3 regions of the Quadrisphaera oryzae genome follow, and region 2 is predicted to be linked to each of the others. Evidence: riboswitches for the same ligand, from Rfam matches in the RefSeq annotation. Region 2 holds a riboswitch; each other region holds the start of a gene.

Evidence for each region. Region 2 has a riboswitch for S-adenosylmethionine ahead of H7K62_RS15965 (O-acetylhomoserine aminocarboxypropyltransferase/cysteine synthase family protein). Riboswitches for the same ligand answer to the same signal wherever they lie in the genome.
Region 1: another riboswitch for S-adenosylmethionine. It lies ahead of H7K62_RS08655 (bifunctional o-acetylhomoserine/o-acetylserine sulfhydrylase); the one in region 2 lies ahead of H7K62_RS15965 (O-acetylhomoserine aminocarboxypropyltransferase/cysteine synthase family protein).
Region 3: another riboswitch for S-adenosylmethionine. It lies ahead of H7K62_RS10725 (methionine ABC transporter ATP-binding protein); the one in region 2 lies ahead of H7K62_RS15965 (O-acetylhomoserine aminocarboxypropyltransferase/cysteine synthase family protein).

What each region holds. Positions count from the first base shown of each region.
Region 1 covers NZ_JACNME010000004.1:12,707-14,954, reverse strand. The annotation lists gene metX (homoserine O-acetyltransferase MetX) at 1-105, opposite strand, end outside; gene H7K62_RS08655 (bifunctional o-acetylhomoserine/o-acetylserine sulfhydrylase) at 102-1,415, opposite strand; SAM riboswitch class IV at 1,473-1,588, opposite strand; gene H7K62_RS08650 (DUF4192 domain-containing protein) at 1,677-2,248, opposite strand, start outside.
Region 2 covers NZ_JACNME010000009.1:134,955-137,202, forward strand. The annotation lists gene H7K62_RS15965 (O-acetylhomoserine aminocarboxypropyltransferase/cysteine synthase family protein) at 1-912, opposite strand, end outside; SAM riboswitch class I at 1,088-1,184, opposite strand; gene H7K62_RS15970 (OsmC family protein) at 1,246-1,713, opposite strand; gene H7K62_RS15975 (Na+/H+ antiporter) at 1,758-2,248, opposite strand, start outside.
Region 3 covers NZ_JACNME010000004.1:462,443-464,690, forward strand. The annotation lists gene H7K62_RS10720 (methionine ABC transporter permease) at 1-339, opposite strand, end outside; gene H7K62_RS10725 (methionine ABC transporter ATP-binding protein) at 336-1,403, opposite strand; SAM riboswitch class IV at 1,696-1,807, opposite strand; gene H7K62_RS10730 (maleylpyruvate isomerase family mycothiol-dependent enzyme) at 1,942-2,248, shown strand, end outside.

The DNA of each region.
Region 1 (2,248 bases), on a different contig from region 2:
CGGGTCCCCCTCGCGCCAGCCGCCGCTGACCGGCAGCTGCGCCCGGGCCGGGCGCGCTCCCGGCCGCGTGGCGCCGGGCCCCTCCCCGCGGGCGGCCCCGCTCATGCGCCCTTCGCGGCGGTGAAGCCGGCCTCGAGGTCGGCGAGGATGTCCTCGATCCCTTCCAGGCCCACCGCCAGGCGCACCAGGCCGGGGGTGACCCCCGCGGCGCGCTGCTGCTCGGCGTCCAGCTGGCTGTGGGTGGTGGAGGCCGGGTGGATCACCAGGCTGCGCACGTCACCGATGTTGGCGACGTGGCTGTGCAGGCCCAGCCCCTCCACGAAGCGGCGGCCGGCCTCGGCACCGCCGTCGATCTCGAAGGCCACCACGGCGCCGACACCGCGCGGCAGCAGCTCCTGCGCGCGCTGGTACCAGGGGCTGGAGGGCAGGCCGGCGTAGGAGACGGACAGCACCTCCGGGCGCTCCTCGAGCCACTGCGCCACGCGGGTGGCGTTGGCCACGTGCCGCTCGATGCGCAGGCTGAGCGTCTCCAGGCCCTGGGCGATGAGGAAGCTGTTGAAGGGGGCCAGGGACGCTCCCAGGTCGCGCAGCAGCTGCACGCGCGCCTTGAGGATGTACGACAGGTTGGCGCCCAGCGGGCTGCCGACGCCCAGGTCCCGCGCGAAGACGAGGCCGTTGTAGCTGTCGTCGGGGGTGGTGAAGCCCGGGAACCTGTCGCCCTGGCCGTAGTCGAACCGGCCGCCGTCGACGATGATGCCGGCGATCGCGGTGCCGTGGCCGCCGAGGTACTTGGTGGCCGAGTGGACGACGACGTCGGCGCCGTGCTCCAGCGGACGCAGCAGGTACGGCGTCGCCACCGTGTTGTCGACGACCAGCGGCACCCCCACCTCGTGCGCGACGCCGGAGACGCCCCTGATGTCGAGGACGTGCGAGCGGGGGTTCGAGACCGTCTCGGCGAAGAAGGCCTTGGTGCGCGGCGTCGCCGCGGCCCGCCACGCCTCCAGGTCGTCAGGGTCCTCGACGAAGGTGACCTGCACGCCGAGCTTGGGCAGGCTCCGCTTGAGCAGGTTGTACGTGCCGCCGTAGAGGCTGGCACTGGCCACCACGTGGTCGCCCGCCTCGGCGACGTTGAGCAGCGCCAGGGTCTCGGCGGCCTGCCCCGAGGAGACCGCGAGCGCGCCGACGCCTCCCTCGAGGGAGTTGACGCGCTGTTCCACCACGTCGGTCGTGGGGTTCATGATCCGCGTGTAGATGTTGCCGAACTTCTTCAGCGCGAACAGGTCTGCGGCGTCCGCCGCGTCGTCGAAGACGTAGGACGTCGTGGAGTAGATCGGCAGGGCGCGGGCGCCGGTGGCGCTGTCGGCCGTCTGGCCGGCGTGGATCTGCCGCGTCTCGAAGGACCAACCGTCGTTCACAGGTACTCCCCTGACCTCAGGGCCAGGGCGCGACGGGCCAGCGCCCGCCGGGCCCGTGGCCCGCGCTTGCCGCTGCCCCGGTCGGGGAGCGGCCAGGTCATCACCCGGGGCACCCCACCGCGGGCGGGGGTTGCCGGCCAGCGAGCCGGGGCTTCGCGCTGGCGCTCATGACCTCATCGGAGGATAGGCAGCGCCGCAGCGGCACTCCACCTCGTCTCAGCATGTGGACACCACTGTCACCCCACCGGCCGGTCCTCCCCGTCACCCCGTCAGCGGCGCGCCGCGCTCCCGGCCGCGCTCCCGGCCGCGCTCCCGGCCGGGCGGCGGCAGACCGATGCTCACGGCCTGCAGGACCAGCGCGGACAGCGAGTGCCCGGGGTCGAGCTCGAGCGCCGCCTCGGCCCAGACCCCGGCAGCCGGCGCCGAGCCGGCGCACCAGGCGACGTACGCGGCGCACCCCGTGGCCGCGGCGCGCCAGGAACCGGTCGCCCGGCGGGCCAGCTGCTGCAGCACGGCGAGGGCGGCGTCCGGGTCCGCAGCGGCCCCGGGGGCCGCCGCCAGGTCCGGCAGGGCCTGGGGCACCGCCGTCGCCAGGAGCTGGTCGCGCAGGGGCAGGCGCCGCAGGCCGTCGAGCAGCTCCGCCGCGCTGGCCGCGGGCAGGCGCAGACCCGCGCCGGGTGCGGCGGTCTCGTCCGCGAGCAGGCGGCTCCAGGTGCGCCGGAGGGCCCTGCTGCCGGGCCTGCCGCGCGACGCCAGGTCGGCCAGCGCCTCGGTGACCGCGGCATCACCGGCGTCCTGGGGACCGCTCGGCTCGTCCGGGCCACCCGAGCCAC
Region 2 (2,248 bases):
CGGCCCGAAGCGCGCGGCGACGTGGTGGCGGGCGTGCTCGGCGTAGCAGCGCTCCCCGTGCAGATCGGCCCAGCTGCGCCCGCCGAGCACCGCGCTGGGCTCGGACAGCTGCGGGAAGCGCGGGGCCCCGCCGTCGTCGTGAGCGCCCCAGTCGAACCCCCTGCCGACGACGACGACGCCGCCGAGCGCGGTCCCGTGCCCGGAGAGGAACTTGCTGGCCGAGTGGACCACCACGTCCGCGCCGTGCTCGAGGGGCCGCAGCAGGTACGGCGTGGCCAGGGTGTTGTCCACCACCAGCGGCACCCCGTGGGCGTGCGCGACGCCGGCCACGGCCGCGACGTCCAGGACCTCGTTGCGGGGGTTGGACAGGGACTCGGCGAACAGCGCCCGGGTGGTGGGGCGCAGCAGGCGGCGCCACGCGGCGGGGTCCGCGTGGTCCTCCACGAAGTCCACCTCGATGCCGAAGCGGGCGAAGTTCTCCGAGAACAGCCCCCGCGAGCCCTCGTAGAGGTGGTCGGAGGCGAGGAGGTGGTCACCGCTCTGGAGCAGGCCCAGCAGCGCGGTGGTGATGGCCGCCTGGCCGGAGCCCACCACGAGGGCGTCCGCGCCGCCCTCCAGGGCCGCGAGGCGGCGCTCGAGGGCGGCGGTGGTGGGGTTGGCGATGCGGGAGTACACGAAGCCGTCCGCCTCCCCGGAGAACCGGGCGGCCGCCGTGTCGGGGTCCTCGAAGCGGAACCCCGCGGACACGTGGATGGGCGCCACCCGGTCGCCGTGCCCGACGGGTCCGGTGTCGGCGCCGGCGTGCACCTGCTGGGTGGTGAAGCCGTAGCGGGCCTCGCGGGCGACCGGCGGGAGCAGGGCCGGCTGGGTCGGGCGGGGCAGGGAGCGGGGGGTGGCGGTCTGGGCGGTCATCGGGGGCCTTTCGGGCGCGCCGCGGTGCGGCGCCGCAGCAGCGGCGGCGCGCCCGTGAGTGCGCCGCGGCTGGTGCGGGGGGGGTGGGTGGGCTGTCAGCGCTGGGTCAGCGCTGACAGCCACCGCCCGCCGTGAGGGCGAGGTCGATGTGCAGGCGTCGGGTGAGCACGGGTGTCCTCCATCGGCCGTGGCGGGAGCACCTGAGGCAGCCGGGGCTGCTCTGGTTGCTGCGGCGTCGACGAGCCACGTCTCTCGGCCGCTCTGGATGGTCGGGGCTGACGGTAGGGGCGCTCCGCCCCCACCGTCAACCGCCCGCGCCGTGCTCCGGGGAGGTCAGGCGGACAGCGGCGCCTTGGTCCACTCGCTGGTGTAGGCCAGGCCGCTGCGCTTGAACATCTGGGTGACGGGGCAGCGCCGCTCGGTCTCGGTGTGGAAGGTCTCGAAGACGTCGTCGGCGGCGTCGGTCTCGACGGTGACCCTGACCGCCACCCGGTCGAAGTTGGCGTTGCCCTCGGCGCCGCCGGCGATGACGGAGGGGTCCAGGTCGCCCTGGATGTGGAACGACCACTTCCCCAGCGCCACGCCGAGGCTGGAGGCGACCAGGCTGCCGGTGACCTGGTTGCAGCTGGTGAGGGCGCCGAGCAGGTAGCTCAGCGGGCTGGGCGCCGCGTCGTCGCCCCCGAAGGAGGGGTAGGTGTCGGCGGTGAAGACGTGCTCGTGGTCACCGGCCACCACGAGGCGCTGGGCGACACCGGTGCCCTCGGCGTCGACGACGAAGGGGACGGTCTGCTTGATGGGCATGCGCCGACACTACGTGTCGCACGCGACGGGTCGCCAGGTGCGGATCACTCGACCTGCTCCCGGTGGGACAGCCGCACCTCCTCGAGGTCGAGCCGGTGCTGCACCTGGCGCAGCACCGTGTCGTCGATGTGGCCGTCGTCGCGCAGGCCCACCACGGCCTCCCGCTTGCGGTGCAGCAGGGCCAGCCGCAGGGCGTCGGCGTCCTGCGCGCGCCGGGCCACCCGTTCCGCGTCCACCTCGGCCAGGGCCGTCGGGCCGCCCCCGCGCGCGCCGCTCCCGCCGCTCCCGTCCGGGCCGGCGGCGGGAACGAGCTGGGCCTGCTCGGCCTCCCGCTCCAGCAGCAGGAGCCTCTTGAGGAACTCGCGCCGGACGCGCTCGGCCACGTCGTCGTCCACCTCCAGCTGCGCCGCCAGCCCGGGCAGCGCCTCCAGCGCGGTCCGCGTGGCGTGCTGCTGGGCGAGGAGCCGCTCCTGAGCCAGCGCCGTGTCCGGTGGCAGCCGTGCCCACCGGACCACCGCGGGCAGCAGGGGCGCCT
Region 3 (2,248 bases), on a different contig from region 2:
CATCGGCACCACCGCGGCGGGGATGCCGATGTTGGTGCCGGTGACGAACCGCGTGAACGGCACGAGCGCGGCCATGAGGATGAGGAACGGCAGCGACCGCCCCACGCTCACCACCGCGGACAGCACCTTGTGCAGCACCGGCCGCGGGGTGAGCCCGCCCGGCCCGAGCGCGTCGAGCGCCACGCCCAGCGGCACCCCGAGGACGACGACGATCGCCATCGTCACCCCGACCATGACGAGCGTGTCGCCGAGGGCCGGCAGCACCAGCGCGGGGATCTCCGCCCAGGTCAGGTCGGTGCTCGTCGCGGCCAGCACGGGGGAGAGCAGGACCGCGCTCATGCCACGACCTCCAGGGTCTGCCCGAGCGTCTGAGCGGCGACGCGCTGCTCCGCGGCGTCCGAGGCCTCGCGCTGGGCGTGCAGCCCCAGGCCGATGAGGGCGGCCTCGACGTCGTCGTCGTCGAGGTGTGCGGGGGCGCCGACGACGGCGTGGCCCACGGCCACCCCGGCGACCGTGCTCAGCGACGCGCCCAGGAGCTCCAGGTCGGAGCCGAGGGCGCGGGAGGCGCGCACCAGCCAGTCGGCGGGGACGCGGTTGCCCGCGTGGCTGACCACCCAGACCGAGCGCTGGGCCGCGCTGCCGTCGTCGGCCGGCTCCGAGCCGGCGTGGGCGCGGCGCGGCAGGAGCGCGCGGCCGAGCGGGGACGACGGGGTGTGCAGCAGGTCGACCAGCGCCCCGTGCTCGACGATGCGGCCGTGGTCGAGCCGCGCGACGGTGTCGGCCACCGCCACGACGGTGTCCATCTCGTGCGTGATGAACAGGACGGCCAGCTGCAGGTCGTCCCGCAGCTCCTTGAGCAGCGCGACGATGCTCGCGGTGGCCTGCGGGTCAAGGCCCGAGGTCGCCTCGTCGGACAGCAGCACGCCGGGGCGCAGCGCGAGGGCGCGGGCGATGCCCACGCGCTGGCGCTGGCCGCCGGACAGCTCGTGCGGGTAGCGGTGGGCCTTGTCCGCCAGGCCGACGCGCTCGAGCAGCTCGGCCACCCGTGCCTTGCGCTGCGCGGGGACCACGCCGAGGTGCTTGAGCGGCAGCTCGACGTTCTGCGCGGCGGTGCGGCGCGTGAGCAGGCCGTCGGCCTGGAACACGGTGCCGATGCCGCGGCGCGCCTCCCGCAGGTCCTTCTCGGACAGTTCGGTGAGGTCGCGGCCGCCGACGACGACGGCACCCGACGTGGGGCGCTCCAGCAGGGTGGTGCAGGCGGCGAGGGTCGACTTGCCGGCGCCGGACGGACCGACGACGGCCGTGATCTCGCCGGGGGAGACGGTCAGGTCGAGGGAGTCCAGCACGGTGGTCGCGTGCTGGCCCTCGCCGTAGGTCTTGGTGAGCGACCTGAGCTCGATCACGGCTCGATCACCGTGGCCTCCAAGGTGGGTGGGGGTGGTCCGGGGCAGGGGGCATCGCCCGCTGGCGGTCACGCACAGTGACGGCAAGCGGGTGGTGCGGGTGTGCCGCGAGGGCGGCGGAGGGGGTGCGACGCGCGGTGCAGGGACCGCTGCCGGGTCCCGGGAGGGGCCGCCGGTGCAGCGGTGCAGGTGCTGGTGCCGGGGTCGCCGGCGGGTCAGCGGGCTGCGGTCAGGCGCGTCGCCAGCGACAGGAGTCGCTGGTCAGGGCGTGCATCAGCACGTCGTCTCCTCGGAGTCGTCCTTGCCCGTGCCGGTGAGCACGGACCTGGTCTTCACCCGGAGCACCCCATGACGAGCAGGGTTGCCGGCCAGCGAGCCGGGGCTTGGCGCTGGCGCTCATGACCTGGGCAGGACCGTAGCGGGTCGATCGCCCGCGAGTCAACGCTGCGTCACGACGAGCGTGTCAGGATCTTCACGCCGGCTGGCACGCGGCGGCCTGCCGCGCGGCTCCCGGGGCCGCTAGCGTCCGCGCGTGGACATGACGCGCGCCGCGGACCTGGTCGAGAGGGAGGCCGGGCGGCTCGCCGCGGCCCTGCGGCCGGAGGCGCTCGCCGTCGTCGTCCCCGGCTGCCCGGGGTGGACGGTGGCCGACCTCGCCCGGCACACCGGCGGGGTGCACCGGTGGGCGCGCGCGGCGCTGGGCACGGCCCCGGACGGCTCTCCGGGGGAGGAGCCCTCCGGGCCCCAGGACGACGACGCCGTGCCGGCCTGGTTCGCCGAGGGCGCGGCGGCGCTCGTGGCCGCGCTGGCCTCGGTGTCGCCCGCAGCGCCGTGCTGGACGTTCG